DNA from 3 places in the Fictibacillus sp. B-59209 genome. Region 3 is predicted to be linked to each of the others. Evidence: riboswitches for the same ligand, from Rfam matches in the RefSeq annotation. Region 3 holds a riboswitch; each other region holds the start of a gene.

Region 1 (12,084 bases), on a different contig from region 3:
AAGGCGATTGCGGAGAAATTTCAGGAAGGTCCTTTCCTTCCAGCGCGGAAAGAAAGCCTTCATAAACCGTCAGAAGGCCTTGTCCGCCTGAATCAACAACGCCTACTTCTTTCAATACCGGAAGCAAGTCAGGTGTTCTGTCCAGGGAAGCTTTGGCTTCCGTTACAACTTCGTACATGACGAAAAGGATATCATCACTTTTTTTGGCCGCCTTAACGGCACGTTTTGCCGCATCTTTAGCCACCGTAAGAATGGTTCCCTCGATTGGCTTCATCACAGCCTTATAGGCTGTTTCTACTCCGTTCTCAAATGCTCTTGCAAAGTCAGCCGAAGTAATGGTTTCTTTTCCTTCGATTGATTTTGAAAAACCACGGAAAAGCTGGGATAATATAACCCCGGAGTTGCCTCTTGCCCCCATGAGCAAGCCTCGGGAAAAAGAGCTCGCGACTTTACTGATATCGGGAATTATGTTGTTTTGAACTTCTTTTGCACCAGAAGTAATCGTAAGGTTCATGTTGGTTCCTGTATCCCCATCTGGCACAGGAAAAACATTAAGGGCATCTACCATTGCTGCGTTTTTTGATAAGTTTGCGGCTCCCAATGCAACCATGGCCGCAAACTTTTTACCGTCTAAAACTGTTAAAGACACGAACTTTCCTCCTAACTAAGGGGTTGTTACCCTTACACCCTGAACAAAAATGTTAACAGAATCTACTGAGAGACCCAGCATTTGATCGAGGGTATATTTCACTTTTGTCTGTACATTATGGGCTACTTCAGAAATCTTTGTTCCGTAGCTTACAATAATATACATGTCAATATGTACTTCATCTTCTTCCTGCCGAACCACAATCCCCCGGGAGAAGTTGTCACGTCCTAAAAGTTCGGTAATACCATCCTTTAACTGCTTCCTGGAAGCCATGCCTACAATTCCGTAGCAATCAATAGCAGCGCCGCCAGCAATAGTAGCGATCACTTCCGTAGAAATGTCAATCTGGCCGTATTTATTCTTCATTTCGATGGACATGATGAATCCCCCTTTAATCAATCAATTATGGCTAAACCTCATTTTACTATAAAATTAAGTTTTATGAAAGGACAACTCCATTTGACAATAGTCACAAAGCTGTGTCAAGCCTTTTTACTTGAAATGCGAAAAATCATTTGTTGCTTTTCTTTAGTGGTCATGCTACTATAGGTTAGTATTTAACATACGACTGATATGATACAGTTTTACTGTTATAAAGGAGGTACAATTATGTCACGCAAATGTTACGTTACTGGTAAAGGACCTAAAACAGGAAACAAGCGTTCCCACGCATTGAACAAATCTAAAAAGAGCTGGGGAGTAAACGTTCAAAAAGTCCGCATCTTGGTTGACGGGAAGCCTAAACGTGTTTATGTTTCTGCACGTGCCCTTAAATCTGGAAAAATTGAACGCGTTTAATCGCTCTTAAGACAACGGCATCCCCGTTGTTTTTTAATTTCCAAAAGAAAAAAGCACCCATCAAGGGTGCTTTTTTCTTTTGGATGGAAGTGATTATCCTTTTTTAAATGAACCTAAAACCGCACGTACAAATCCCCCTAAAAACCTAGGCAGTTTAATGGTGTAAAATTTCATCATACCCCTCCTCCAGGCCCTTTGAAAAATAAGACATTCCCTAATAAATATATTCGCTTTTATAAAAATAGTACCATGCGGCCCGACGCATAAAATATTAATCATGGCTCTTTACCAACATTAATATGCCGCCCGAGAATGAATAAGTACCACTTTTATTTACAAGCTCATTGGAAATGCAGAGAGTAGAACCCATCGGCAAGTATTGATCCTGAAGCGGATATTTGAACCCTTTTAGAGTCAGGCCGGTAACAGGTCCGTTAAATGGAAGGAATGAGACATAAGAGAACTCCGGCTCTTGTTGTATGATATGCGGTCCTGGTGCTGATAAGGCAATCTTATTCTGCCTGTCCCATATTTCAATGTTAATTCCGGCTTCGAGTCCATGAAGGAGCAATTGGATATTGGCCAATTCATGATCCAGGCGCCCGCCCGTAACACCCATTAGCAGGATCTGTTCCGGTTTTTGCTCCAGTGCCCAATCAAGGGCCAGCTCTAGATCGGTTTTATCCTTTTCACTGTCATACTCAAATGAAGGAAGGTTAAATGAAGCCATCCACTCACGCTCACTTCTGTTCACAGAATCGAAATCTCCAAATACACAGCCAGGTATGATTCCTTTTTTCAACAAGTAGAATACGCCGCGGTCAACACCCGCCCAGACTGCCTTTTCGCCGGCAAATAAAGAGAGGTCCGGCTGCCTTTCTTCCGGACCTCCTGCTAAAATGATAATTTTCATGCCGCGTTAACAACTCTTGGATCGGTCCTGTGCAGCAGCCGCGGTGCTGTTTTTGTCAAGAAAATAAAAGCTGCTGCAGTGATCAAAGCAACCGGGATCATGTATGAGGCATTATACACAATGGAGTACAGGACAGGGTTCATGCCTTTTGGGGCGTATGATGCAAAGAATATGACTCCTGATACAACATGGGAGGCCAAACGGAGCAGGCTTCCGAAGGCGATGCCTGCCACAATCGCTGAGATCCTCCTTTTAGATTGGCTTGCCGAACTGACTTTAAACACCCCGGCAAATCCAGCCAATAGGAACGCGAGAGGGTAATCCAGGATCAAACCAGCGGGATTGTATCCTGCAGTTCCATCAACCAGGATTTTAACCATCCCGACAATCAGACCAGTTAATACTCCGCCAGGGACCCCTCTGCGGAATGCCATTAAAAAGATTGGCAGCATCTCCAATGAAACTGAGCCTCCATTTGCCCAAAGCCCTTTAAATTGAACAAAACTAAGTATGATAGCCAACGCTGACATCATCGCCACTTCAGTCAAAAACATAATTTTTTTACTCAAATCAATCTCCTCCTAAACTCATTAAGAAAAGAAAAAAGCAACCGGCATGTGAATGACGGTTGCTTAGCGTTAACAACAGCGACTCCACATTCCTACGCAGGCATGATCCTGCTTCAGGTTCAAAGGGTCGGGAGTGTACTCCCCTCTCAGCCCCTGTATGGGACTCCCCCTGTGGTTACTTTTTTCAATTATTCTCTAATATATTATACACCACGAATGGTACGGATTGCACCCTTTATGTCTTTTTGCCCATAAATGGCTGATCCCGCTACAAGTACGGTAGCTCCAGCTTTCTCACAAAGACGGGCAGTCTCTGCATTCACGCCGCCGTCCACCTCAATTTCAACGTTCAAGCCTTGCTCCTTGATCCTCGCAGATAATACTTCAATCTTTGGAAGCACAGCGTGGATGAAGGATTGTCCACCAAAGCCTGGATTTACAGACATGATGAGTACAAGGTCTATATCAGCCAAAATATGCTGAATGGTTTCAACAGGAGTAGCAGGATTTAATACGACCCCTGCCTTTTTTCCCTGCTCTTTAATTAATTGAATGGTCCGATGAAGGTGCGGACATGCTTCAACATGAACAGTAATGATATCAGCACCTGCTTTTGCAAACTCCGGGATATACCGGTCAGGGTTTTCAATCATTAAATGGACATCAAATGTCAGTTCAGTGAGCGGCCTGATTGCTTTAACGACTAAAGGTCCCATCGTAATATTCGGCACAAAATGCCCATCCATCACATCGATATGGATATAATCAGCACCGTTTTCTTCCACTGCCTTAATTTCTTCACCGAGCTTTGAAAAGTCTGCGGAAAGAATGGAAGGCGCAACTTTTACCATGCTAGTACCTCCGTTTTTGATCCTTGATTTCCTGCAAAAATTCAAGATAATGCTCATAGCGGAACGATGGGATCTCTCCCTCTTCCACTGCTTTTTTTACTGCGCATTTCGGTTCAGAGCTGTGAGTGCAGCCGCGAAACTTGCATTGTGATACCCTCTGTTTCATCTCAGGGAAGTTGTAGGAGAGCTCTTCGGTTTCAATTTCTACAAAGTCCAAGGAGCTGAACCCAGGAGTGTCTGCGATCAAGCCCTCTTCAAAAGGAAGGAGTTCAACATGCCTCGTTGTATGTTTTCCGCGTCCAAGATGATCTGATATGTCATTCGTCTCCAGCATGAGTTCAGGCATCAGCGCATTCAAGAGAGACGACTTCCCTACCCCGGACTGTCCTGCGAAGACGCTCGTTTTTCCTTTAAATATCGGTTTGATGTCATCCATGCCGGCAAGCGACATCGCAGAGGTTGGAATGACCTCATAGCCGAGCTTCTTATAAGCAGCGATGTAATTTTCGATTTCCTTCTGATACTCTGCACTTTCAATCAAATCCATCTTCGTAATGCAGATCACCGGCTGAATGCCATTGTCTTCGATATGAACAAGAAAACGGTCCAGCAGCGAACTTGAAAATTCCGGCCGGACGGCAGAGAAAACGAGAATTGCCTGGTCAACATTTGAAATTGGCGGCCGGTTTAACTCGTTCTTTCTTTCCTTAACATCCATAATGTATCCGTCTGTCGGGTTGGAGGATTCAAATACGACCCAATCTCCGACCACAGGCGTAATTTTCTTTTTACGGAAATTGCCCCGGCCTCTGCATTGAAAGACTTTGTCATTGTATTGTACATAATAGAATCCTGCGACTGATTTAATAATTCTGCCTTCAGTCTTATTGTCCATTGTTCGCTCCTTTGAATTTACCTTCCTTCGCATCTTGATAATTAAATGTTTTTGATGCCTGCTCTTTCCCATTTAAATAAACGGTATAGGAAGCATCATGGTCCGGCGAGACGGTCAAAGGCACCATATACTCTTTCGTCTGGGAAATTTCTTCTTCTACGAAAACAGCATTTTCCTCTTTGGCATCGCTGTAAACAATTCTGACCTGGAATTGTTTATTCTCATCACCCTTTGAAACTTCAACCGTTATTTTATTATTAAATGTGATGTCTTCCTGATTATCAGGCTTTGGTTTGGGCTTCGGTTCTGGTTTCTTGCCCTTTGAAATAACGACATCAACCGTAGAACCTTTTTTGACATTCGTATAAGGTGAAGGTTTTTGCGAGATGACCTTTCCTTCTTCTACGGTATCAGAGTACTCTTTTGTAAAGTTGACTCTAAGCCCTTCCTGCGAGATGTATTTCTCAACATCTTCCCTCGAGGAATTTGACAAGTTCTCAAGCTGAATCGAAGGCGGGCCAGTACTGACACGAAGAATCACCTGTATTTCGCTCGGATTGACTTTTTCCCCTTTATCCGGGCTTTGTGAGACGACCTCACCCTCAGGAGTTTCCTCTGATTCCACCGGTATGGTCTCAATGTTCTTGCTATCGTAGCCTCTTTCGTTTAAGAGGTCTCGTGCAGCATCTTCACCCATTCCGGTAAGATCCAGCATGTCCACTTTCTTAAAGCCTTTAGAAACAAAAAGTGTAACCGTGCTGCCTTCTTTAACCATAGAATGGGGATCAGGATTCTGTTTTATAATTTTCCCCTGTTCCACATCTTCATCGAAGCGCTCTTTCCGCTCGACGTTAAAACCGAGCTTTGCGAGCCGTTCAAACCCGTATTCGTAATCTTTGTGGATAACATTGGGAACAGAAACATCTTTCACTTTAAACCATCCAGGCATGACCACAAAGGCAGCCGCTCCAGCACCTGCGAGCAAAAGCAGTAAAATCAGCAGTACAAGCCACCAACTTTTTTTCTTCTTTTTGGCCGGTGGTTCAGCGGTTTCTTTTAGATTTGAAGCTGGCTTTTCGACTGCTTTGTTCAAGGATACCGGAGGCATGATCCGTGTAGCATCTGCGGCATCATCAAAATTGCTCCACCGCTGCTCATGCAGACGGTGAGGAGAGAGCGCCGTATCCAGGTCGTCCATCATTTCAAGAGCACTGTCATACCGGTACACCGGATTTTTTGTCAGTGCTTTAAGAATAATATTTTCAACACTCTGCGGAATTTCCGGATTGATTTTCCTTGGCTCGGGAACTTCCTCCTGAAGATGCTTGAGGGCTACGGATACCGGTGATTCCCCTGTAAACGGAACCCTGCCTGTCAGCATTTCAAACAGCACAACACCTAGGGAATAGATGTCCGATTTTGCATTGGCCACTCCCCCTCGCGCCTGTTCCGGAGAGAAGTAATGGACCGATCCAAGCACTGAGTTCGTATGGGTAATCGTTGCGGATGTGATGGCGAGAGCGATCCCAAAGTCTGTTACTTTTGCCAATCCATGCTCATCAATTAAGATATTATGGGGCTTGATATCTCTGTGTATGATCCCATGCTCATGAGCTGCAACCATTCCTGAGGCAATCTGCCTGATAATCTGTATGGATTCTTCAACAGACAGGCGGCCGTGGTCCCTGATGTATTGTTTTAACGTTTTCCCTTTTACATACTCCATGACTATGAAGTACACGTTATTTTCCTCTCCCACATCAAATATGCTTACGATGTGAGGATGGGCGAGACTCGTTGCCGCTTCAGCCTCTCTTCTGAATCGTTTGATGAACTCCTCGTCGTCTGAAAACTCTGATCGAAGTATTTTAACCGCAACATCCCGGTCAAGGATTAAGTCCTTGGCACGGTATACGATTGCCATTCCGCCATCACCGATGACTTCAAGCAACTTATAGCGGCCGCTTATACGCTTGCCAATCATTTAACTTACTCCCTTTTCCGGTGTCTGGGGCGTATAATGGACGAGTCCAATCGTGATATTATCCTCTCCTCCGGCCTCATTTGCAAGGTTCACAAGTCGATCAGCTTTATCTTCCAACGAGAGGTTGTCATCATTCAGTATGTTTTCCATCGTTTCGCGGGTTACTTTGTTGGAGAGGCCGTCTGAACATAACAAAACGATATCTCCCTCGCCCCAGGAAATCGTTTGAATATCCACATCAATATGGTCATCCGTTCCAAGGGCCCGCAAAATCACATTCTTTCTAGGGTGATTTTCCGCTTCTGTTTCCGATAGCTGCCCTGACCGCACCAGCTCATTAACGAGGGTATGGTCTTCGGTCTTTTGAATCAGCTTTTTTTCAGAAAAATAATAAACGCGGCTGTCACCGATATGTAAAATCGTTAAATAGGAAGGTGTGCAAAGGGCTCCGACAAGCGTTGTCCCCATCCCGCTGCAGTCAATATTCTTATTTGCATACTGATGCAGATCCAAATTGGTCTGTGTTACGGTTTCTAAAAGCCACTCTTCAGCCTTTACAGGAGTCTCCGAAATTTCTTCTGAAGAAGCGTTCCAGGCTTCCTCAAATGACTGGATTGTTTTGGAACTGGCAACATCTCCGGCTTTATGTCCGCCCATGCCATCCGCAATAAGGGCAAGAAAGTGTTCACCTTTTGTGAACACTCCCCCGCTGTCTTCATTATGCTGACGAACTCTACCAGTATCTGTTTTAAAGGCATACTGCAATTTACGTCACCTCGTCTCTTCCTGACGCTCTTTCGCTCTTAACTGCCCGCAGGCTGCGTCAATATCATGTCCCTGCTCCCTGCGTAGGGTAGCATTGACACCCCGTTTTTTTAGCGTATCTAAAAATTTGAAGATCTGCTTCTTAGGTGTCCGGACATAATCACGTTCCGGTACATAGTTGACAGGAATCAGGTTTACATGGCATTTTACGTTTTTAATCAGATCTGCCAGTTCTTCAGCATGTTCAACCTGATCATTCACACCGCCGAAAAGACCATATTCGAAAGAAATCCGGCGCCCGGTCTTCTTGATGTAATAACGAATTGATTCCATCAGTTCTTCCATTGGATACATGCGGTTGACCGGCATGAGCCTGCTTCTGATTTCAGTATTCGGAGCATGAAGGGATACCGCAAAGTTGATCTGCATTCCTTCATCAGCAAATTTGTAGATGTAAGGCACGATTCCGCTTGTGGAAACCGTAATATGCCTTGCACCGATATTCAGACCTTTGTCGTGGTTTACTACTTTTAGGAACTTGATCAGTCCTTCGTAGTTATCGAAAGGTTCACCAATCCCCATGATGACAATTGAGCTAACTCTTTCTTCAGTGGCATCGAGCGCACGCTGCACTTGAAGCACTTGAGCTACAATCTCGCCGGCATGCAGATTTCTCTTTAACCCGCCGAGCGTTGACGCACAGAATGTACAGCCGAGACGGCAGCCTACCTGTGTTGTCACACATACGCTGTTTCCATATTCATGGCGCATCAGGACTGTTTCGATAGAATAACCGTCCTGGAGTTCAAACAAAAATTTTATCGTACCATCAGAAGATTCCTGACGGGCTAATTCTTTCATCGGCTGAATATGAAAGGTTTCTTGCATCTTATCGCGAAGCCCTTTAGGAAGGTTCGACATTTCTTCATAACTCGTAATTCTTTTTTCGTAAAGCCAATCATAAACCTGGGAAGCACGGAATTTAGGTTCTTTTATATCAGAAAGCCAATTTTCCAGATCTGTCAGCTCAAGCGAAAAAATAGAAGGCATAATTGCCGGGTTCTGCTGTTTTTCACTTAACGGTTTTAACATCGGGTTTCACCACCAGTTGTAGTCTTTTTCTTAAAGCATGCAAGGTAAAAACCATCACTGTTAAAATAATGAGGAAGAATCTGTACCTGTGCTTCACCAGGTTTAAGGTACGGCTGTAATGTTTCAGGAAGCCGTTCGTTAAAAGACTTGTCCCATTCAAAATCAGGATGATGCTTTAAGAAAGCATCTGCAATTTCATCATTTTCCTCTTTATCGACGGTACATGTACTGTAAAGTAAAGTACCGCCGGGTTTTAACAGTTCGGCCACTTTATCGAGGATCTGCATCTGAATCTCGGCTATGCGATGGATATCCTCTTCTTTTTTCGACCATTTGATGTCGGGCTTTTTTCGTATCACTCCGAAACCGCTGCACGGTGCATCTACCAGAATCCTGTCAAACGATGACACAGAAAACTTTTCGCCGGCCTTACGGCTGTCAAGAGCTTCCGTTTTGATATTGGTAAGGCCGAGGCGCTCCGCCTGCTCCTGTATCAATTTCACCTTATGAGGGTGAAGATCCAGGGCCGTTACCTCTCCCGTATTATTTAACAGTTCGGCAATATGGGTCGTTTTTCCTCCAGGAGCTGCACAGGCATCCAGGATTTTTTCGTTTGATGATGGATTAAGCGCCCTTGCAACGAGCATGGAGCTTTCGTCTTGTATTGTAACATATCCTTCCTTAAATGCAGAAGAATGTGAAAGGCTCCCTTTTTTTAATTTAATCGCATCGGGCGAAAGGCCGCCGTTGCTCCCCTCTATGCCTTCATCATGCAGCGATTGCAGCACTTTCTCCCTGCTGGATCTCATGCTGTTGACACGGCCCGTAACCGGGGCAGGCTCCATGTTGGCCGCGCACATCTTTTCAGCATTATCCAAGCCATACTGAGTGATCCATCGCTGGACCAGCCACTCTGGCATGCTGTATTGAAGAGCGAGCCTTTCCTCATCATGGGTCAATTCGGAAAGATCAGCCGTTCCTTCCCTCTGAATTCTTCTCAGCACGCCGTTTACCATGCCGGAGATCCCTTTATGCCCTCGTTTCTTAGCAATTTCCACCGCTTCATTAATGATGGCATGATCCGGAATCTTATCGAGATAGACCATTTGGTAGAGCGACATCCTCAGCAGGACAAGCACCCATTTTTCAAGCTTTTTCAACCCTTTTGCGACAAAAGGCTCCAGCAGATAATCAAGAGTGTTTTTCCGCTGGACAGTCCCGTATACAAGCTCTGTCAGCAATCCGACATCCTTTTGGCTAAGATTGGCCTTCTGTATGGACTGATTCAGCAAAAGATTGCTATAGGCCTGATTTTGTTCAATTTTCAATAAAACTTCAACTGCAGTATTTCTCACGTTTTGTTTCACAGTTCTTCACCCAGCTTTGTACCCGGTTCCAGTTTGGCTCCTTGCAAAAATTGTGAAGCTGCCATGCGTTTTTTTCCGGCCGGCTGCAGATCGGTGATCAATATTCCTGTAGAATCTCCGGTCTTCACCGTCAATCCCTCTTTGCTTGTTTCAAGAACAGTCCCAGGCACTGCATCCGATGGAACAGGCACCTTTTTCCCCCACCATATTTTTAACGTCTGGCCATTCAGTGTGGAAAATGCAACCGGCCAAGGATGAAGTCCTCTTATCTGGTTATAGATGGCTTCACCGCTCATTGTCCAGTCGATCTTCTCTTTTTCCCTAGAGATATTATAGGCATAGGTAACTTTATCATCATCTTGCTTTATCGGGGTCAATTTCCCCTCGATCAGGTCAGGTATTGTCTTGGATAAGAGTTCTGCTCCTGCAATGCTGAGTTTACTGAACATGCTGTCGACATGGTCTTCTTCACCTATTGGGACCACTACCTGTGTCAGAATGTCGCCGGCATCGAGCTTGTCTACCATGTACATGATCGTTACGCCCGTTTCTTTCTTGCCGTCAATGATACTCTGATGGATCGGCGCTCCGCCTCGGTATTCCGGCAGTAGTGAAGCATGAACATTAATACAGCCATATTCCGGTGCTTCTAATATTTCTGAAGGCAAGATTTGTCCGTATGCCGCAGTTACGATCAGATCCGGCTGTAGATCTAAAATTTCCTGAAACTCATTCTTTAGTTTTACAGGCTGCAAGACAGGAATGCCGTGCAATTCGGCTTCTGCTTTCACCGGCGTTGGCTTAATTTCCTTTTTCCTCCCTTGCGGCTTGTCCGGCTGCGTGACGACGGCTGTGACTTCATAGCCGTCGTTAACGAGTCTGCGCAGTACTGGCACAGAAAAATCAGGCGTTCCCATAAATACTATTTTCATTTGTAACTCCTACCTTTCAAACTCTCCCGTTTCATAATACGAACTGACCTTAGAGGTAAATAGAATTCCGTTCAGATGGTCGATCTCATGCTGAAGGGCGCGGGCAAGAAAGTCTTCTGCAGTAATCGTGAACGTTCTTCCATGTCTGTCCTGCGCAGTCACACTGACTTTTTGAGCGCGTTTAACATCTCCAAATATACCTGGGAAGCTAAGGCACCCTTCTGGACCGTCCTGTTCGCCTTCCATTTTTTCAATGACCGGGTTGACCAGTTCAATTTTACCTGTTTCATCTCCGACATCAACTACAGCAATCTGTTTGCCGATTCCAATCTGAGGAGCGGCGAGACCTACTCCTTCCGCTTCATACATCGTTTCAAACATATCATCGATCAGCTGGCTCAGCTTCTGGTTGAATTCTGTCACTTTTTCACATTTCTTTTCTAAAATTTTATCAGGATAACATACAATCTCCCTAACTCCCATCCTCATTCTCTCCCATCTATAGGCTTACATAATATTTTGCGCATTCATATCGACTGAAATCTGCAGGCCGTTCCCATCCATTTCATGCTGAAAATGCTGCAATAGCTCTGAGATCAAGTCACTCAGCCGAGGTTCATTTTTGTATTTTATCATTACCTGATATCGATATCTATCTTTAATACGGGCGATCGGCGAGACGACCGGACCCAGGATGATTGTTCCCGGAGACACTTTCTGCTGAAGATAGGATGCCGATTTTTCACTGGCATCTACAGCCTTCAATAGCTCAGTGTGCGAAAACGAAATGAGCGTCAAATAGTAATACGGAGGATATTTGTGCTCCCGTCTGATCTGCATTTCCGTTTCATAGAACGAATGATAATCATGTCCTGATGCCAGATCGATGCTGTAATGGCCGACGGTGTAGGTCTGTACGACCACTTCTCCCGAAAGCTCGTGCCGCCCTGCTCTTCCGCTGACCTGAGTGAGGAGCTGAAAGGTTTTTTCAGAGGCCCTGAAATCGGGAAGGTGCAGCATCGTGTCCGCAGCGAGCACCCCCACCAGAGTCACTTTTGGAAAATCAAGCCCCTTAGCGATCATCTGCGTGCCGAGCAATATGTCTGCTTTTCCTTCACCAAACTGATTTAGGAGCTTTTCATGGCTCCCTTTTCGCCCGGTGGTATCCACATCCATCCTGATCACTCTTGCGTGAGGCAGCAGCTTGGCGAGCTCCTCCTCCACCTTTTGTGTCCCTGTGCCAAAAAAACGGATATACTGGCTTTCACA
Region 2 (12,084 bases), on a different contig from region 3:
GCTCCAGCCCGTAATGCATCTTCTGCTTCTTCAACATTGTGAACCGAAACGCCAAGAATTTTATCGGGGATGCGGCTGCGGATTTGATTGAGATCTCCATCCTCCTGCCCGACATGCAGACCATCGGCATTCAGGCTGATCATGAGATCGATATCATCATTAATAATAAAAGGAACATGGTATTTTCCGCAGATTTTCTGCAAGCTAAGAGCTAAGGCATATTTCTGATCAGGTGATAGACACCCTTCGCCCTTTTCACGATATTGAAAAAGCGTCGCTCCTCCCTTTAGCGCTTGCTCCAGCACTTGTTCAGGTTCAGCTCTGCAGTTTAAGCTTCCCATAATAAAATAAACTTTTAACTGCTGTTTAAGGGTATTATAATCCATCTGTAAGCCTCCTTAGCTCCACCTGCCGGCCGTTTTCAAGTCTTCAGGGTTTAATAGATAGAGCTCATCCAATAATGCTGTCTGAAAGGAGCCTGGTCCTGCCGAAACGGCTTGAGCGCGTTCAGCACAGATTCCCAGCATCGTCAAAGCGCCCGCGGCCCTCAGGCAGCAGGAAAGGCCGGTTTCCAGAGATCTGGCCATAAACAAACCGATGAGAGAGGTTGAATAACAGCCGGTCCCTGTCACGTAAGACAATATTTCATGTCCGCCACTAATCGCTATGCATTCCTTTCCATCACTCACTTCATCCTGTTTTCCTGTAATGACAATAACCGAACCGAGCTTTCTGGCCGCATGCAAAGCAAGCTCATCATCGTTTCCTAATAGTTCACCATCAACCCCTTTGCCACCCCAGTCACCTCCATACAAAAAGGAGATCTCTGCAGCATTGCCGCAAATGACATCGGGAGAAACCTTTTCTACCAGCTCTTCAACGGCTTTCTTCCTTAATTGGGAAAGTCCTGCACCCACCGGATCCAAAATGACAGGAATGCCCAGTTCCTTCGCTTTTTTTCCAGCCAAAACCATTGCATTAACTAAGTCAGGTTCAACGGTTCCAATATTTAAAACCAGTGCGTCAGCTGCCATGACGGCTTCTTCAGCCTCTTCATAATGATGAGCCATCATCGGGCTTCCTCCAGCTGCCAAGATGCCGTTCGCTAAAAAATTCATCGTTACTTGGTTAGTGATGTGATGAATCAGAGGTTTTTTCTTTCTAATGTCTTCTAAAAGCACACTCAGTTCGTTCATGCCTGATTCCTCCTGTATGCCCAATGGTTTGTCGGCCCATGCCCGCTGCCAATATGAAGCGGGTGGCTGATTGCTTCCTGAATAAAAGTTTTCGCTGTTTTTACAGCATGAAACGGGGTTTTTCCAAGTGCCAGTTCAGCAGCAATGGCAGCTGCAAACGTACAGCCGGTTCCATGGGTTTGCGGTGTATCAATCCTTCTTCCTTCCAGCTCATGCATCTTCTCGCCATCATAAAACAAGTCGACTGGCGCTTTATCATGAGAGAGATGGCCTCCTTTGATCACGATCATTCCTGCTCCTAAATCATGCAAAAATTTTGCAGCATCCTCCCTGTCTTGCTTTGTGGAAATGCTTCTTCCAGTTAGCTGCTCAGCTTCGGGAATATTCGGTGTCAGGATCGAGGCTAGAGGAATCAGCTGTTTTTTCAGGGCTTCTACTGCATCCCTTCTCAGAAGGTCAGCCCCCCCTTTCGCGATCATTACAGGATCCACAACAACGTTTTTCCATTCATACTTTCGAATATGATGAGATACCGCTTCTATAATTTCTGCACTGAAAAGCATACCCGTTTTTAAAGCTTCAGGACGAAGATCCTCTTCTATGCTGTTTAACTGCTTCATGATCATCTCAACAGGTACCGGGTGGATCCCCTGAACACCTAATGTATTCTGTGCGGTCACAGCTGTGATGACAGACATTCCATAGGCTCCCAATTCCTGAAACGTCTTTAAATCGGCCTGGATTCCTGCTCCCCCTCCTGAATCTGATCCTGCAACTGTTAATGCTTTTGGTGTTTTTAACATATGGAAGAACTCCTTTCACCACTAGAAGAGCGCAAGTGGCCCGTTCTGTTAAGGTCCCTGTGCACTGAAGCTGAACATGACCTCCTTCGACCGCTAAAAAGCCGCCATCTGAAGAGAAGGCGGCTTAAACATGAATGCTGATAAAAGTTTAAGCCACTTCCCTCCGCCAGTATTAACCGAATCAGGTTCAAAGGGTCAAAGACATTTCTTTTCTCAGCTTTAAATCAAAGCTCCCCTAGTGGTATACGATGTATGATGTTATTTCTATCCTATATGACAGCGGCCAAAGCGTCAAACAAGGGATAAAATTTGTCGAAAAGTTAGGCTGCTGTGTTTAAAAACGAACGGATACGGGCATTATTTATACAACACCCGATAGAAAATCTGGAGGGAGAGAAATTATGAATATTAGAGAGAAACTGCAAAATTTAAAACAAAATCCAGAAGATGTTTACAGTCATTCACAAACAGAAGAATCCTTCTCAAGAAATTACACCAATCCCGTCGAAGTCAAATATAACCCTGCAGAAGATGTTTACGAATTAAAAGTATTTGATATGGAAGGCGGTGAACAGCTGGACAGTAAAAAATTCCATTCTATAGATGAAGTCCTGGCTGATTTAAAAATTGAGAAGCAAAATGAAAAAAACTAAATTTTCAGATTAAACTGTTGCTATTATTACCATTGATAAGTATACTAGTAAAAACCCATTAACGCATGAGCTTTCAATCCTACAAGCTTCTGCAAAAAAGTTCAAGGAGGAATAGAGCATGAAAGACAATACATCGTATAATAAAGACATGAACGATCTTGTGAAATATAAACTTCAGAAGAAAAATGACCCGTTCGCTTTTAATATGGTTGCTCAGATGATCCTTGATGAGTCGCTGCACGCCCATCAGATGAAACGTTATAAAGAAAAAATAGATGAAGCCCTGGAAAAACGTGATGAAAAACTGTTCATGAAACTGACAGATGAATATATAAAATTCCTTGGATAAGAAACCAAACCTTTTACGGTTTGGTTTCTTTTTTTGAACGCTGTTTTCTTCATAAGTAAAGCCATGCTCCTCCAATAGCCACGAAAAGGATAATGACAGGCGACAATCCAATGAGTGCAATAATAAGATAGGAAATAGTATGAACCAGTCTATTCCACGTCTCTTTAAATAAAGTCTTTGACTTTCCCCAGGTATTCAGCTCTTTATTGTTCTTCGTCCCAATATTTTTCACATCAAAATGGACCGTAACCGTTGAAAAATCGCTTTGATTCTCTAAATAGTTTATTCTGCCCTGGATTTTTTCAATTTGTTCCTGCACTCCTGATAGTTCTTTTGATATGGCAAGGAGATCCTCTGTTTTTACTGCATTTTTCATGAAGCTTTCCAAACGGTTACGAACAATGCGCTTTGCCTTCAGCCTTGCTTCCAAATCAGTATATTCCTCTGTAACATCTCGTCCATTTATGATTTCATGAGGGCTCCCAGAACTTAATTCTCCTGCCTTTTTTGTGAAAACAAGAAAATCTTCCTTTGGAATTCTTATTTTCAGGTAACCCCCATTTTGCCCTTCTTCTTCAGACAAGAATTCACTTTCAACGATATAGCCGCCCATTTTTTTTGTGAGTTGTTCCACTTCACTCCGGGCCTTCTTAATGTTTTGAACGCTTATTATAATTTCACTCGTGTAAATCATTTTTCGTCCTTGGTCGGCAGCAGGCTGCTTGTCTTCTTTAGCGGATTCCCTTTTCATGCTGGTGGAAGAGCTTCCCCCTTCAGACGACTTTGATGCCATGTTTTCATCCTTGCTGCTGCACGACGCCAGAACTAAAACGATCAGCACCCATACGGCCATAAACTGTTGATTTCTCTTTTTTATCATCATCATGTCCCCCTTTTATCTATAGACGACCCAAAGCACCTGTTCGTTACAATATATGGTAATTTTATAGCTTTGAGTTGCAATATCACCCGAATATGCTAGTATTTACAAAGTGATTTATTTACAACAAGAGCAGTGAAGTACGGAGGGTAACATGAACAAAGTAGGAAGAAACGAACCGTGTCCATGCGGCAGCGGGAAAAAATATAAGAATTGCTGTTTTCGATCGGTCACAACCGTTCAATTAAACAAAATTGTGGAAGTGAGCCGCCATCAGGAAGGCTTAGCTAAGTTTGCCTTTGACCATTTTCATGAAGAAATGGGGAGCCAAACACGCAATTACATAGAAAAATACAAGATTGGAAGAGATGAAGAACAAACGTATGCGAATCTGATGGTTTGCTGGCTGATGTTCCATTCTGACGTGAAGGACGGCAGATCACCAATTTCGTATTACCTTAAAGAGCAAAAAGGGAAAGAACAGCCGGAAATCCTGGATATCATAGCAGACTGGGAGAAGAGTTTCCCTTCTGTTTATAAAATGATCTCAAAAGTGAACCGAAATACCTTTTTATTACAAGATGTGATGACCGATCAGGAATACACGGTCGAATTTAATTCTGAGATTCTTCCTCACGACGGAAGCAATCTAGCAGGTTCTATTATCTACACTGGAGAACATTACGAATTTTACATTGATTTTGCAGAGATTCCTCAGGGAGAATTGCAAAACCGCTTAGATGCGCTGAATGACTTGAAAATAACCTTGAAAGATGATTTTCCTAAAGCTCTACAAGTTCTTTTGTCGAAACAAGAGAAAGCAGCTGATGAAGACGCTGTCCCGCAGCCGGCTGATAGAGTTCTATCTTTGCTTAAAGAGAACGCATCAGAGGAGATCTACAATGAGGCAGAAAGAATTTGGAATGTGTGGAACAAGACACAAAATCCAATTATCCGTAAAGAACAGCCCTACGCAGCCGCTCTTCATTATTTGGCGACCAAGGACGTCCTGAATGAGTCTGCCACACAACCTGAAGTAGCCAAACGGTATGGCACATCCGCATCCAGCCTGTCTGCAAAATACCGTCAGCTAAAAACGGCTTTAAACTAAAAAAGAACCTGCTCAAATGGGCGGGTTCTTTTTATGGTTCAGATCTCTTATTTTTTTTAAGGATTACTCCAATGATCAGCACCACAATCAAAAGAATATATAGAGTAAACCACCAGAGCGTCCAGTTTTTTGCGACGAAATCGGTAAATTCCATCGTATTGCTGTGTTGATGGTTGCTCATTGCCCATACAAGCAAACCCGCAGGAAGAAGAAACGGTCCATAAGAATGGTGCTTGGCAACCTGCTGCAGTCCCATCATAGCAGCAAGAAAACAGATTACGATTTTGGCAAAAATCCCGACTATCCAAACAACGGCAATCAGGATCTCGATCCGCTCCAAAAGTTTAACAATATTAATGGCGCGCATCAGTTCAAATGTAGGAAATGTAGTCCGGCTGACCATGTAGTAGCCGTCACAGCCTATGGCTACGATAATGGTAATGAGGAGTATAATTCCTGACGCGACAATCGCATTCAAGTAAGTTCTCATCAGCTTCTTCTTTTTCTTCACATAGGTAAAAACGGTGCCAAACAGTATGACCTCAATAAACGGAAAACCGGTCGTCGTATAAGCCCCTTGCAAGATTTTCGTAAGCGGCTCCTCCATAACCGGCTTAAAATATCTGATATCAAACCGGTTAAGCGTTAATAAAAGTGATGCAATAAAGAGAACCGCCATGATCGGGTTTAAGAATTCGTTCACTCGTGCAATATTGTTCAGCCCATAATAGCACGAATACAAAGAAACAAGAATCAGCATGACCTGAAAGGTCCATGCGTTCGTATCCGGGAGTACGCTTGAAATCATGAAGTTGCTGACATTTCTGACGACATACGAACACAAATGAAGGGAGTAATATACGATGATGAGCGAAAGAATGCTCCCTATCCATTTGCCGCTAACCGTTTCTACTATGTCAAAAATGGATTGATACTGATAGAGCGACAAAAGGTAAATCCAAAGCGAATTAATCAGGACCCCAATAGCTATGGCTGTAATCATAGACAGCCATGCATCCTGTTTGGAATAAAAGGATGTCAGATTGGGCGCCATCAATAACGAACTTCCTGTCAGGAAGCTGACTGTTAATAGAAATAGCTGCCATCGATTCAAGGTGTGATTCATCGTTAACCTCCAAACCACATTTCGTAAATCGGTACAAACATGTTATTGATCCATCGGGTTAAGTGAAGAAAGTCATGATTCTTTAAATAACTGAACGTGTAAAGCAGGGTAAACATCCAGAAACCAGCCAGTACATAACGGTATTTGCGTTTACTTTTCTTGGTTGATGGTTTCAATTCTAGCACCTGTCGTTTCCAGTTTAATATTTACCCGTGCCTTTATTTTGGCTTCTGCAAAGTTTTTGGGCCAGTCGTTCTTCTTCGTTTCCCAATAATCAGGATCATCTTCATATAGAAGCTGACCAAACCCGAATACATCTGTTTTTTCTTTTTGTGCTTTATTCACTGCGCTCACCACTTCCTTTTTCAGCACTTCCGCCAAAAACTTCTCAATAATCTCCAATTCTGCAGGGTCACCAAGACTCACATTGCATGTCACTTCCTGCAGGTAACCCTTACCATTAACTTCTACGGAAAAAAAAACGTTATTCCCTTTTACTATAGGTTTCACACTTGTTTTAATTTCCTTGGCTACCAATGCAAGATGGCCTTTTTTGTTCCCGCATTTTTGAGTAAAAACAGAGATCTCCTTCGTTCTCCCTGAAATCATCGCCCATCCCTTAGATTCTTCCGCAGTTAACCAGCTCTTCAACCTGTCTTTATCAAATATGGCCAGTCCTGTAATCAGAAAGGTTTTATCGTTGGCTCGAATATTATTAAGATTGGAGGTGTCTGAAGCCTGTTTTGAGCTTTCCAATATCTCAATACCGGGAATGGCGGGATCCCTGTGTTCACCAAATCTCCACCGTACCACATCTTTTTCCAATACACCTTCTGACAGTCCCGTAGTTAAAGAAGATAATTGTAAGCGGTTGTTCAACGACTCACCAGGATTTTTAAAGATTGGCGTGTAGATCGTCAGGATTTCTTTTGCTGTTGAATGCTTTGCTATAAACATAGGAACAGTTTCTCTGAACTCATGATTTCGTTCCATAAAATCAAAAAGGGGCTTTAACCCTTTTTTTCTCGCATATTTCTCACCGATGACCACACTGTTAATATGAGAAAACATCATATACCGGGGAAGTATCCTGCCTGCCTTTTCAATCCCTTCATATATGGTAGAACCCTTCACAGAATAAGTATAGACAGAACCTCCTGACCCTCCTGATACCGCCCCTCCCTGGTTTCCAGTTGCCCCGTTAGGATTTAAAACTTGAATATGAACCTCTGTTTTTCCGGTTTTGCTTATGTCAATTCCAAGGGAAGAAACGATAAGCAGTTCATTCAATTCGCGCCTCCCGTTGCATCCAGTTAAACAGAACGTGACTACAATTGTAATAATCAATAGTATTTTTAGTCTTTTCATGAGGTTGCTTTCCATTTTTTATAGAGTTTTGTCTGTTTCCACCAGAAAGGAAGACGTAAAAGAGTATCATCCTGTTCGTCTGTAAATGGGGCAAGGGATGTGAAATAAGGTTTTCCCATGGAGGTCAATGAACATAGATGAACAAACAGGGCCAGATAGAACATGATGATGCCGTAAATTCCTATTGTTGCCGCTAAAATCATTAACGCAAAGCGGAGTATCCTTGCCGCACCGCTGAATGCATAGTATGGGGAGACGAAACTTGAGATTGCAGTAAGCGAGACAACAATAACAATGGCAGGTGATACTAAACCCGCAGCAACTGCTGACTCCCCGATTACAATGGCCCCAACGATAGAGACGGCAGAACCGATCGGCCTCGGCATTCGAATGCCCGCCTCCCTTAAAATTTCAAAGATAATTTCCATGATCAACGCCTCTAAAAAAGCAGGAAAAGGAACTCCTTCACGCTGTGCGGCAAGGCTCACTAGCAGGTTCGTTGGGATCAGTTCCTGATGAAAGCTTGTAACGGCAATATAGACAGCGGGAAGCGAAAAGGAGATGATAAAAGACATCAACCGTACAAACCGGACAAGAATGGAAAGATCATAATGGCTGTAGTAGTCTTCAGCTGCTTGAAAGAATGAAATAAAGGTGACAGGCGTTATAAGAACGAATGGAGTTCCCTCTATCAGAATCACTATTTTCCCTTCAGCAATTGCCGCTGCTGCTACATCAGGACGCTCTGATGATTGAAACGTCGGAAACGGAGTATAACCATTTTCATCGATCAATTCTTCAATCATCCCTCCTTCAAAGACTTTGTCCGTGTCAAGATTGATCAGTCTGTTCATCACTTCATTTAATACTTGTAGATCGGCTTTGTTTTCCATATAAGCTACAAGCGCCGTCGTTTTTGTTACATTTCCTATCTGCAAGGGCTTGAAGCGCAACAGGGGGTTAGAGATTCTTCTTCTCAGCAGCGTCGTGTTAATTTGAAGGGTTTCAATAAACCCTTCTCGCGGACCCCTGACGGTCGTCTGTGACTCGGGCTCATCGATTCCTCTCGTTGGAAAGAATTCCAGCGGGATCGTATAAGCCACGACCAGTCCATCCACAAAGACAGCCACTTGCCCTTTTAAGATGGGTGTAATAATATGTCCGAACAGCTGATGTTTGTTGACAACAGCGGAAACCTCAATCTGCTGAATCAATTTCTGAGGGGTTACATCCTCTTCAGAATCCTGCCAATCGTGTATAGGCTGAAGAATGGATAGATCAATCTGCTGCTTGTTTACGAGCCCTTCAATGAAACAAACGACAAACGGAACAGGTCTCTCATAGAAAGGCAGGATCTTCACATCCATGCTCTCACCTAAGATATTTTTCAAGTGATCGAGGTTTTCATGAATCTGTAAAGAAACTTCAATATTTTCATAAGCTTTAGCTTCTGAACCTGCAATCGGCCGTCGTTTTAAACGTTTCCTGATCTTCATCCATTCATTCACCTCCACTTTGTTTTCTTCTCATTTTCTGTAGTATGCTGCCTTTTTATTCGATAAAACAAAAAGCCCTGCTGAAAACTCAGCAGAGCAAATAGATAATGACGATTATTTGGCTTGTTGTTTCAAGAATTCATCACTTGAAGTTTTGCCTTTATTTCTATTTAAATACCAATACAGCGGCAAGCCCAACAAAGTCACAGCGATTGCAATTAAGCTGTCCCTCGGATCATCAAAGATCGTCGCAATCACGATATAACCAGCCCCTATGATCGCAAACGCTGGAACAAACGGAAACAGAGGAACGCTGTACGTCCTTTTTTTCTCTTTGTTTCTCTTTCTCAATAAAAAGACGGCATAGAAGGCAAAAATGTAAAAAATATAAATTGCAAATATCGCCATGGCTGATAGGTAATCCGGGTTGGAAACAAGCATCAGAATAACGGCAAACACGACTTGCAGCCCTGTCGCAGGGATCGGTGTTCCAAACTTTTCTGAAACAGAAGCCAGAAAGCGGGATGCCGGAAGCTGCTTGCGTTGAGCCATGGCGTACGTTACCCTTGGGAACGTCAGAATTTTCCCATTAAGACAACCGAAAATAGAAACGGCGATTCCAATAGCAATCAGCTTTCCGCCAATATCTCCGAATAATAAGGAAGCTGCTCTACCTGCAGAGTTCTCGCCGAGGTCGACGATCGTGCTTGCAGGAAGTACATGAAACATCGCTACATTTACAAGGAGGTAAGCTGCTGTGACAACAAGAATACCGCCGACGATGGCTTTAGGAAGAATTTTTGCAGGGTTCTTCATTTCACCTGCTACAAAACCAACCATCAGCCATCCATCATATGCCCACAATGTCGCCAATATGGCTGCTCCCATACTAATCTCGCCTGTTAGTCCGCTGCCTGCATTCAGGACCTCTTCATTTCCTTTCCAGATCCCAAACACAATAATTAAAATAATAGGCAGCAGCTTTCCTATCGTTGCGGCGTTCTGAACAATTCCCCCGTACTTGGTGCCGAAACTATTAATGGCCGCCAAGAAAATAACGGTTATAATGCCAATCCATGGACCGGTCTTTTCATTCCATCCAAAAAGGTTCGCGATCAAAGAGCCAAAATAGAGTCCAAGCCCTCCAATGACAGCAGGTCCGTAGATGACCGTCTGAACCCATCCGCTTAAATAACCCCATACTTTTCCGTATACTTCTTCCATATAGACGTATAGCCCGCCTGTTTTTGGAATTTGAGTGGCAACTTCTGCAATAGTCAGGCCGCCTGCCAGGGTGATGAGTCCCCCCAGTATCCATGCCAGCAGCGCCATATTGGAGCCTCCAGCATACTCAATTACCTTTCCAGGCTTCATAAAGATACCTGATCCGATCACTGTTCCAATTACAATAGACATCGCCACTGAAAGCCCGATGTCTTTTTTGAGACCTGCTTCTGTGTTCACTTTTCTGTCCACTCCCAAACTATTTTTGTCTATTCTAGAAGGACTTTCTTTTAAAAACTTTATCATAGCCGGGATCATCTGTCACTACGCTCAAAAATAGTAATAGTATTCAAAAAAATCCAAATATACTACTAAGAACTTAATCATCATCTAATTCTGACTCAGCCAGCCTTTTCTCTTTATATGCCTTGTCTTTTTGGGCATAAAATACTTCAGCCTTTTCAATCAAGGCTCCTGAATTGTATTCCGGAATTCCAGCAGATCTTTCATAAACACCTTTAGGGATTAAACAATTGGCTTCTGGCCAGTATAAAGCGGCGTTACGCCTTTTTATGTCTGCAATCTTCACCCGGCCCCGAAACAAACCGTGCCGATTGTAAACCACAACGGATTCTCCTTCCCGTAAACCAAGCTCTAAAACGTCCTTCAAGTGAAGGAGTACGTCTTCTCTGGATGCTTGGTTAAAAGGATCCGTTTTATGATAAACCATGGAATTGAACTGTTTTCCTCTCCTTGTCGTAATGGTAAATTCTCCTCTTCCCTGCCGCTGTTCCGGCAGATCAATAGCAAAAAGCCGCCCCCTGCCGTCTTCTGTCGGGCAAATGCCTCCTTCACAAAGCCAGGCACCTCCCCATTGAAACACATCTCCTTTTTTGCAAAGATCCTGTATCCCTTTATAGTTTGGAGCAGCCATTGCAATCTCCTTTCTGACTGCTTCTGCATCGGAGAATTGCATGATATGCCTTTGATCCGGCCTGACTCTAGAAGCAAGTTCACTATAGATCTCCCATTCCGGACGTGCTTCTTCCATCCGCGGCCCATTAATTTCAGGTGAAAAATAGACCATTCTCTCGGTTGAAGTGGAAGTCCCGCCACCCGGCTGTTCATACCTTGTCATTGCAGGAAGGACGATGACATAATCCCTGGCATCAAGCAGAGTAGATGTATTAAGGATGATGTCCTGATGGACTCTGACTTCTATGTTTTCGAGACAGGACTTTACAAAGTCTGGATCTGGCATGGTCTCCAAAAAGTTCCCGCCTGACATGTAATACAGCTTCAGCTTTCTGTCTGCATCTTCAGTAAGGAGAGCATTCTCCAGGCTGATGCCAAGTATGTCTCCTTGCCAGTCTGGTATAGCAAAACCCCAAACCGATTGTACACGCTGCCGTGTTCTCTCATCAAATCCGCCGCCCGGCAAACTAAAGGGATCGGCTCCCATCTCACCTGCACCCTGGACACCCGAATGCCCGCGAATAGGCATCAAACCGCAATTTTCCCGGCCCAGAAATCCTCTGAGCAGTGCGAGATTAACAATCTGTGACACATTATCGGTGCCAAACCTATGCTGGGTCAGACCCATTGACCAGACAAATACACCCGACTTTGAGCAGGCCAGGATCTCTGCCAGTTCGCAGATTCGCTCTCTCCCTATGCCCGAAGACTTTTCAAGGTTTTCCCACGTCAGACCGCGCACATGACGTTTCATCTCTTCAAGTCCTTTTACATGCTCGTTAATAAACGAATGCTCCAGAGCTGAACCTCTCTCTTTACGCTCCATCTCAAACCAGTGCTTAATGATTCCATTAATCAGTGCAATATCCCCGCCAATCTTTACTTGATAAAAATCATCAGCAA
Region 3 (8,224 bases):
ATTTTCTTTTGCAGTAGTGACAAGGTCTTTTTCAAAATGCTCCTGTTCCACAATGTACCATGATACATTCAGATCATTGCCCTTTTTGACAATAGACTGTAAATCCAACTCTCCGTTTCCTAAAATCGTGCTTTGTTTTTCGGTCCCTTTTACAGCCATGTCCTTCATATGCAAAGTAACAAGACGTTCGCCAAGCCTTTCCATAAACTCAGCTGGGTCATAGCCTGAATAGGCTGCCCAATAGCAATCCAATTCAAAGGAAACGAGTGAGGGATCGGTCTCATTCAATAAAATATCGTAACCCGAAGCACCCCCATGATCAACAAACTCAAAATCATGATTGTGATACCCTAATTTCAACCCTTCGCGATTCAATAAATACCCTGCATTATTTAAAATCTCAGCTGCTCGTTTATAATCTTCTATATTCTTTCGATTTTCTTCCGTTAGATATGCCAGGATTAATAAGTCGTTTCCGAGTAACTGATTGTATTCAATCTGGCGTTTGAGTGCATCTCCCTCAAGCTGATCGAGGCCGATGTGGCTGCCTGCCGGTTTTAAATCATACTCATCCAGTGCCTGCTTTAAAACCTTTGCTGAAGTGTCATAATAACCGGCAAACTGTGCACCATTATACCCCCACGATGAAACTTCTTTTAGTGTGCCAATGAAATCTTTTTCACAAAGCTCTCTTATCGTGTAAAGCTGCAACCCTCTTTTATGCATTTCTAATTCCTCCTTTATTAAAAGTCTTTCACGAAACGATTCGAGATTATCTTAATAAATATTATTGCTTCATACAATATTTTTTGAAATATTCTTAAAATATAACACGCTACACAGTAAAAAAACCGTCTGCCTTTTGGCAGACGGGAATCTCACTCTAATTATGATATTGTTTGATGTCTAACGGAATGGCCAAGCGTTCTTTGGCCTTTGCATCATAGGAACGGTAATGGGAGATCACCTGATTATTTTCATCTACTCTGCATTCTAAAACCTTATGCTCATTTCCTTCTTTTGTTTCCAGAAGAAGATCAACGTTCCCCAGATGCAATGAATAAGTGTAATACGTAAGTCCGAGAAAATCGCTTCTCTCTTTATGGGTCTCAGGATGAAGCATGATGAAGGTCGCCAGGTCAGTAACCGACATCGCCGGCTCGTTCTTGATTTTTCCGAGGATCGCCCTGAATCCATCAGAAGCTTGCCCCACTCTTTGCTCAGTCCAGTTTAATGTAGTCTGCAGCCAATTTGTACCCAATATAAATCCCTCCCTGAATCTTCCTTTTCCATTATCATTGCCAAAGAGCGGTGTTTTCTATGCTTTATTTGGGTGCCAGGCACCGTTTATGCGCATAAATGGTGTCAGGCACCACTGCTCTTTCTTCAGGGAACCTGTACAGGATTTTTTCTGTATAGCTGCATCTCATACAGATGCGTTCATCGGAGTCTGAGGTTTCGAGAAATACGTGGCGGCATTTTCTCTGAATCTCCTGCAGCTGCATTTCCAGCAGAGCAATTCTTTCACGAAGGATAGAAATGGTGCTCATGAATAGATATTCGAGCCTTTGTCATGAAATTCCTTGGCTTTTTCCCGCATTCCTTCCTTTACATCTTTTTCCTGACCCGAAAGTTCTTGTGCAGATATATTTCTTAGATCATGTGAAATTCTCATAGAGCAGAATTTCGGTCCGCACATGGAACAAAAATGAGCGGTTTTTGCACCTTGTGCAGGGAGGGTTTCATCGTGGTAACCCCTTGCCTTCTCAGGATCCAATGATAGATTAAACTGATCTTCCCATCTGAATTCAAATCTAGCTTTTGAGAGAGCATTATCCCTCTTCAATGCTCCTGGATGGCCTTTTGCCAAATCTGCTGCATGGGCAGCGATCTTATAAGCGATCACTCCCTCCCTGACATCATCCTTGTTCGGCAGCCCCAAATGTTCCTTCGGCGTCACATAGCAAAGCATAGCCGTTCCGAACCATCCGATCATAGCAGCCCCAATTGCAGAAGTGATGTGGTCGTACCCAGGCGCAATGTCTGTCGTCAGAGGCCCTAGTGTATAGAAGGGCGCCTCATGGCAGATCTCCATTTGCTTATCTACGTTCTCCTTGATCTGATGCATCGGCACATGCCCCGGTCCTTCAATCATGACCTGCACATCATGTTTCCAGGCGATCTTTGTGAGCTCTCCCAACGTTTCCAGTTCTGCAAACTGTGCTTCGTCATTGGCGTCCGCAATCGAGCCAGGCCGTAATCCATCACCCAATGAGACGGAGATGTCATACGCTTTACAGATTTCGCAGATGTCCTCGAAATGAGTATATAAAAAGTTTTCCTGATGGTAAGCGAGACACCATTGCGCCATGATAGATCCGCCCCGTGAAACGATGCCCGTGACCCGATTGATCGTTAATGGCACGTACCGCAGCAACACACCGGCATGAATCGTAAAATAATCGACTCCCTGCTCGGCTTGTTCGATGAGTGTATCACGGTAGACTTCCCAGGATAAATCCTCCGCTATCCCGTTCACTTTCTCAAGCGCCTGATAGATCGGAACGGTGCCCACAGGGACCGGAGAGTTTCTGATGATCCACTCTCTGGTCGTATGGATGTCTTTTCCTGTAGACAGATCCATGATCGTATCCGCTCCCCAGTAGGTAGCCCATGTCATTTTTTCAACCTCTTCCTCAATAGACGAAGTCACAGCAGAGTTTCCGATGTTCGCGTTGATCTTCACATGAAAGTTCTTTCCGATAATCATCGGTTCCAGTTCCAGGTGATTGATGTTGGCAGGGATGATGGCCCTCCCACTCGCCACTTCGCTTCGAACAAAATCGGCCTCAAGCCCCTCCCGGATCGCAATGAATTCCATTTCAGGCGTGATGATCCCTTTTTTCGCATAATGCATCTGAGTAACATTTCCGCCACCTTTTGCCCGCATCGGCTTAAATGGGCGAACCGGAAACACATGACCCGCATGAGACTGCTGTCTGTAGCCGTTGTCCTCCGGTTTAATTCCGCGCCCATCGTATTGCTCTGTATCGTTCCTGTCTCTCACCCAATTTTCCCTCAGCAAAGGCAGTCCTTTTTCAACATCTGCAGCATAATTCAAATCTGTATAAGGTCCGCTCGTATCATAAAGGACGACGGGCGGGTTCTTCTCATCTCTTCCTGCTGTCTGTGTATCCGCCAGACTGATCCTTCTCATTGGCACCCGGATGTCGGGACGGGATCCGGTCTTATACACTTTGGTGCTGTTTGGAAATTGTGATTTTAATGAGACCTTGCTTTCGTTCTGTACGTTCATGCAACTTCCTCCTCGTTTTTTCAAAAATTGAGTCCAAAGTTACACACAGCATAAAAAAATCGGGTTCTAGTAAGAAGAACCCGATAGGATAGACAAAGAAAAATATACGATATGTATATATGACTTCGACTCCTACTTCCCTACGCTGGTATAACCCAGATCAGGTTCAAAGGGTCAAAGAGCTTATTCTCTCTTCTCTCAGCCCGACTGACGGGCTCCCCTAGCAGAAAACGTATTCTGTTTTCAACGTAATCATAGCTTCTCTGCTTTTCATGCACAATCCGTCTTTTGGCACAGGTATTTATTCACTGTAGTCGTTTAGCCGCCAAAATATGTATAGGCTTTCAATTGACAGAAAAGTCCAACTTGTTTGTTTGCCATTGAAAAGGTGTTTTGGTCATGATTTACTTTAACGAAGCATAAAAGGAGGTCAATCATAGTGGAATATGCAGTACTTTTTTTCTTCTTTCTTTCTATCGCTTTTCCAATCATTCATTCCTTTAACTGCCTTCCCTTATTTCAAAAAAGAAAAAAACGGTATCTGCCAAAACCGATTTTTGAAAAAAGTGTCAGTATACTAATTCCTTGTTACAATGAGGAGAAAATCATTGCAACATCCGTTGAAAACATGAAAACATTAACCTATTCTTCGTTAGATATCATTTATATTAATGACGGTTCAACTGACGCTACACTTGGAAAACTTAATGAGCTATTACAACTAAAAGAAAGCTCAAAACTCCCGCTCAACCAGCTAAAACATAAGAAAGTGATCGAATTTTACAAGTCCGAGCTCTATCCCAATATTTATGTGCTTGATAAAGTGAACGGCGGAAAGGCCGATGCGCTCAATGCAGGCATTGAGTATTCTAGCAATGAACTTGTTGTAACTCTTGATGCAGACACCATCATGACAGACCATTCCCTGCCGGCCATCAATGAAACTTTCGAAGAGCAAAATGTGGTCGCTGCTGGCGGCATGGTTCATGTGCTTCAGACAAAAACGAAGAATCCATTCTCAGGGCTGACATTACGTGGGACGAACCTGCTGATTCGAGCACAGGCGCTTGATTTCCTCCGGGCCTTCTACATTACGAAGGTCTCCCATGCAAGGTTTGGAGCGCTCTCAATCATTTCAGGTGCATTTGGTATTTTCAGAAAGCAGGTGCTGCTCAACGTCGGCGGCTATCGGACGACGATTGGAGAAGACATCGATATCACTCTAAAGATTCAGCGCCACATTTCTGGTGATAAGAACAAAAAGGTTACTTTCATACCTGATGCCGTATGCTATACCGAGCTTCCTGAAAACCTATGGGATCTGTTCAAACAGCGGGTCCGCTGGCAAAAAGCATTCATTGACTGTGTCATTCATTTCAGATCATTCCTTGGAAAAAATCTGTTTACGAGCTCTGTTTCCTTTTTCTATATTTTTGAAGCTTTTATTTCCGGTACACTCGCGGTTTATTTTATGACCAGTATCTTTGTCGTTGACGGATTCGCCCTGCACTCGTCCGTTCTTGAATATGTACTCATCTATGTTTTGTACATCTTTATTTTCGGCCTTGTATACGATATGGTGGCCATCGGAATGGGAGAATATCATGGCTACGCTTTTCAGGAAAAAGACACATACCCCCTTTTAGCAACTATTCTTTTTGATATCTTTATTTTCAGGATAGTGACAATGGTATGTGTTGCTTATGGAAGCATCGCCTATTTCTTCAATCGGGACTGGAATAAAGTATCTAGAACAGGCCGTGAATACCAGGCAGACTCCCGCCCTGCCGCATAAACACGCTTTATCCCAAATGTGGTTTTCTTGAAAGATTTGTGAACGAGGCAAAAAAATTAGCACATATTAGTTTATTTTGACTGATAAAGAGGAATAAAGTATCAGGAAGAATTGTTCCATATTCTAAACGTGCAGGGCAGGGTTAACTTATGCTAAAAAAAACAGAGGTTATGCTGTTCATGAAGGAAATCGCCATGCTTACGGATGAATATTTACGTTGCAGAGACCGATTTCTGAAAGAACAGATAAAAAATGATATCGATTTTCTGCATTCAGTGATTCATTCATAATTTCATTTGTTCATGATGAACACTGTTTCGTTCTTTACTTTTCACTTGTGTCTGTGTTTGAAATTCCACCCATAAAAAACCCAGAGAGCCGTTTTTTGCTCTCTGGGTTTTCTTAGTTTTTAACGACCGTGCGTTCAATAAGAAGTTTGATAGCGTGCAGCTGTCCCAAATGATTGGATTCATGAAAAACAGCCATGTTTGCTAGTTCACGGAACGTTTCCAGACCAAGGAACGGCTTTTTCAATTTTTCATCCAGTGCTTCTTCCGGGATGTCTTTAATTCGTACGAGCTGATCCTGCAGCTGAGTGACCAGTTCTTCAACGGATGGAACATTTCCCTTCCAGTCTGCCGGCTTTGTTCCTTTGCCAAACAATTCTACATAGTTTTCGGGCAGATGAGCTGACTTTTTCGGAAAACCGAAAAGAAACTGCTCAGTTACGGTTAAGACATGTCCGATGTGCCAGTGGATGGTATTGTTGAATCCTTCCGGCTGAACATCAGCCATTTCAGCGGGAACTGCGCTGGCATTTTTCAGAAAAAATCCTCTTGTCATTTCAAACTGCTTGTAAAGGTACTGATTCATTATGATCATCTCCTCGAATATCTTTATCTTCTTTTCTACTGTAACAAAAAATCCACTAAAAAAGCAGATTTAAAAGATCTGGCTCAATTACGCTCTTTTTTCAAGATCCCTTGCTGTTTGACTCATTTCTACCCTTTTCTCATCCTTCAACGTACCAAATAGTACATCCACAAATGGAGTGGACACTCCATACCAGTAGTTTTCATTTTTATAATGATGAAGCGTATGTGTCTTTTTCAGCCACTTGCCGAATCTGGAGTTAGGTTTGATCGGCCGGTGCGCGACATAGTGCTTCCATTCATAAACGAGGAGCATACAGACGAGTCCGACCGCAAATGGCAAGCTGATTAAAATGGAGCCCGTTATAAAATAAAATAGGGCCGAAAGCACAAACAGACTGGGAATGCTGTACCAGATTGGCAGAAAAAGGAGTTTCAGGTCATCTGGAAACTTATGATGATCATAATGTAACCGCTTTAAAAATTTAAGAAACAGAGGATTTTTAGGTGCTTTTAAATGAAATAAAAAGCGATGAGTGAAATATTCACTGAACATAAAGGCAACAAGCCCCAGAAGAAAGCAGAGAACCGCCAGCCAACTAATACCGGACGCCACTACAAAGACAGCCATTCCTAACATAATCAATGACATGACCAAAATGTCTAAATGCAGGAAAAAGTCCTGATACAATCCCTTACTCTTCATCATTTCACCCTCCTGTTTTCCACAATCGCAAACTGTCCTCCATCATTTGCTTCGTAAGGCTCCCTGCGGCATCTGCATCTCTTTTTAAAAATGTATTCAATAGTTCATTATAAAATTTTCTTGAAGCGGAACGATGGAGCGGATTTTCAAAAAAAAGATTTTGCCAGACGCAGATAAACCTCTTTAAAACTATTAATGATCAGGTGATAGATCGGATTGTGTGATAAGCCCGCAAGCTTCTGCTGAAGGTTCCAGTCAAAAGCAGCATATTCCTGGGCATTGTCCTTCAGCTCATCCATATTTTATTTTATAACTAAAAAAGCCAGCCATGCCGGCCGGCTTTCGCACATTCATAAAAGCATTTTACAGTGATTTTAAAGCATCAGCTACTTGCTGATCACCCTCAAGAATTTCAAAGATTTTATGATTTGCATTTTCAAGATCCAGGGATGCTACTATCACTTTGGCCACATCGGCGCGGGCAATACTCCCACTCCCCAAGTTCCGACCAATATTAATTTTGCCTGTTCCTTGTTCATCGGTGAGCGCACCTGGCCTGACGATCGTATAATGGAGCCTGCTGGATTCAAGCCGGTCATCCGCTTCCCCTTTCATCTCTAAATAATGCTGCAGCTCTTCCGGTCCTTTCTCAGGAGTTCCTGCTCCCATACTGCTCAGCATAATAAACCTTCTCACCTTTTGTTTTTCAGCTTCTTCCATTATGTTGATCGCACCATCCCGATCAACTGCTTCCGTTTTATCCGGACCCGTTTTCGAACCGGAACCAGCCGCAAAAATAACCGCATCACAGCCTTTTACTGCTTCAGAGACATCTCCTTCGAGATCAGCGAGCACGATTTCGGCTCCTAAACTTTCCAGATCATGGGCCTGTTCCTTCTTCCTGATCATCGCCTTGGCTTCATGTCCTGCTTTTTTTAGTTCCTGCAGAATTAATCTTCCTGTAGTTCCGTTTGCTCCTGCGACTAATACTTTCATTTTTACAGCTCCCTTCCCGCTTACTATTAACGATACTTACCCTCTTCAAACCTAACTTAGTCTGTATTTTTCTCATTTCCAAACGGGGATTTTAATGCTCCATTCCCTCTCCTGTTTTTGCAGAATTTTCGATATAAAAAGATAAATTATTACAAATAAATTTCTTTTTGCCTCTATAAGAGTAAAATGCTAGAATTGTGGTATAAACATATATATCCATACGGAGGTGGTCCCGTCATGGTTTCGTTAGTCAATCACGTTTGCCGGCAGCGTTCCTGGTCAGTTGGACAGAAAGAGATTTTAGGTAAAGAGTTTGAATCTGTAGTAGGGGCTTTGCAGAACTGCCATGAAAATGAAGCAGTCGTATGCAGAGTCGATGACGATTCCGTCTGCGTTACAAATATCGACAATATTCACGAGCTTGAGGAAATTGGCTATAAGGTCGTAGCTACCAATTAACACACCCGAACAGGGTGTGTTTTTTGTTTAAGCTTGGCATCCAAGCAAAAAGGGGCTGTCCAAGAAGTCTTTAAGCTGTT

What was found. Region 3 has a riboswitch for thiamine pyrophosphate ahead of thiC (phosphomethylpyrimidine synthase ThiC). Riboswitches for the same ligand answer to the same signal wherever they lie in the genome.
Region 1: it holds a riboswitch for thiamine pyrophosphate, as region 3 does, so the genes downstream of both, thiT (energy-coupled thiamine transporter ThiT) here and thiC (phosphomethylpyrimidine synthase ThiC) in region 3, are expected to answer to the same signal.
Region 2: it holds a riboswitch for thiamine pyrophosphate, as region 3 does, so the genes downstream of both, thiD (bifunctional hydroxymethylpyrimidine kinase/phosphomethylpyrimidine kinase) here and thiC (phosphomethylpyrimidine synthase ThiC) in region 3, are expected to answer to the same signal.

What each region holds. Positions count from the first base shown of each region.
Region 1 covers NZ_JARMMC010000018.1:261,977-274,060, forward strand. Annotated here, with positions in the region: gene P4361_RS14140 (DAK2 domain-containing protein) at 1-649, opposite strand, end outside; gene P4361_RS14145 (Asp23/Gls24 family envelope stress response protein) at 665-1,027, opposite strand; gene rpmB (50S ribosomal protein L28) at 1,259-1,447, shown strand; gene spoVM (stage V sporulation protein SpoVM) at 1,541-1,621, opposite strand; gene P4361_RS14160 (thiamine diphosphokinase) at 1,719-2,360, opposite strand; gene thiT (energy-coupled thiamine transporter ThiT) at 2,357-2,929, opposite strand; TPP riboswitch at 3,002-3,109, opposite strand; gene rpe (ribulose-phosphate 3-epimerase) at 3,133-3,780, opposite strand; gene rsgA (ribosome small subunit-dependent GTPase A) at 3,782-4,675, opposite strand; gene pknB (Stk1 family PASTA domain-containing Ser/Thr kinase) at 4,665-6,659, opposite strand; gene P4361_RS14185 (Stp1/IreP family PP2C-type Ser/Thr phosphatase) at 6,660-7,424, opposite strand; gene rlmN (23S rRNA (adenine(2503)-C(2))-methyltransferase RlmN) at 7,431-8,516, opposite strand; gene rsmB (16S rRNA (cytosine(967)-C(5))-methyltransferase RsmB) at 8,510-9,883, opposite strand; gene fmt (methionyl-tRNA formyltransferase) at 9,880-10,815, opposite strand; gene def (peptide deformylase) at 10,825-11,298, opposite strand; gene priA (primosomal protein N') at 11,323-12,084, opposite strand, start outside.
Region 2 covers NZ_JARMMC010000008.1:334,552-346,635, reverse strand. Annotated here, with positions in the region: gene thiE (thiamine phosphate synthase) at 1-386, opposite strand, end outside; gene thiM (hydroxyethylthiazole kinase) at 399-1,196, opposite strand; gene thiD (bifunctional hydroxymethylpyrimidine kinase/phosphomethylpyrimidine kinase) at 1,193-1,999, opposite strand; TPP riboswitch at 2,141-2,246, opposite strand; gene P4361_RS07135 (hypothetical protein) at 2,401-2,652, shown strand; gene P4361_RS07130 (IDEAL domain-containing protein) at 2,771-3,001, shown strand; gene P4361_RS07125 (DUF4349 domain-containing protein) at 3,051-3,884, opposite strand; gene P4361_RS07120 (YecA family protein) at 4,036-4,992, shown strand; gene P4361_RS07115 (endospore germination permease) at 5,024-6,118, opposite strand; gene P4361_RS07110 (hypothetical protein) at 6,121-6,294, opposite strand; gene P4361_RS07105 (Ger(x)C family spore germination protein) at 6,269-7,486, opposite strand; gene P4361_RS07100 (spore germination protein) at 7,483-8,982, opposite strand; gene P4361_RS07095 (APC family permease) at 9,097-10,446, opposite strand; gene P4361_RS07090 (FdhF/YdeP family oxidoreductase) at 10,586-12,084, opposite strand, start outside.
Region 3 covers NZ_JARMMC010000020.1:13,301-21,524, forward strand. Annotated here, with positions in the region: gene P4361_RS16445 (sugar phosphate isomerase/epimerase family protein) at 1-726, opposite strand, end outside; gene P4361_RS16450 (hypothetical protein) at 884-1,261, opposite strand; gene P4361_RS16455 (hypothetical protein) at 1,326-1,550, opposite strand; gene thiC (phosphomethylpyrimidine synthase ThiC) at 1,547-3,316, opposite strand; TPP riboswitch at 3,437-3,548, opposite strand; gene P4361_RS16465 (glycosyltransferase) at 3,756-5,111, shown strand; gene P4361_RS16470 (hypothetical protein) at 5,261-5,401, shown strand; gene P4361_RS16475 (DinB family protein) at 5,514-5,984, opposite strand; gene P4361_RS16480 (sterol desaturase family protein) at 6,072-6,689, opposite strand; gene P4361_RS23275 (hypothetical protein) at 6,694-6,789, opposite strand; gene P4361_RS23280 (hypothetical protein) at 6,836-6,988, opposite strand; gene P4361_RS16485 (SDR family oxidoreductase) at 7,053-7,685, opposite strand; gene P4361_RS16490 (hypothetical protein) at 7,923-8,144, shown strand.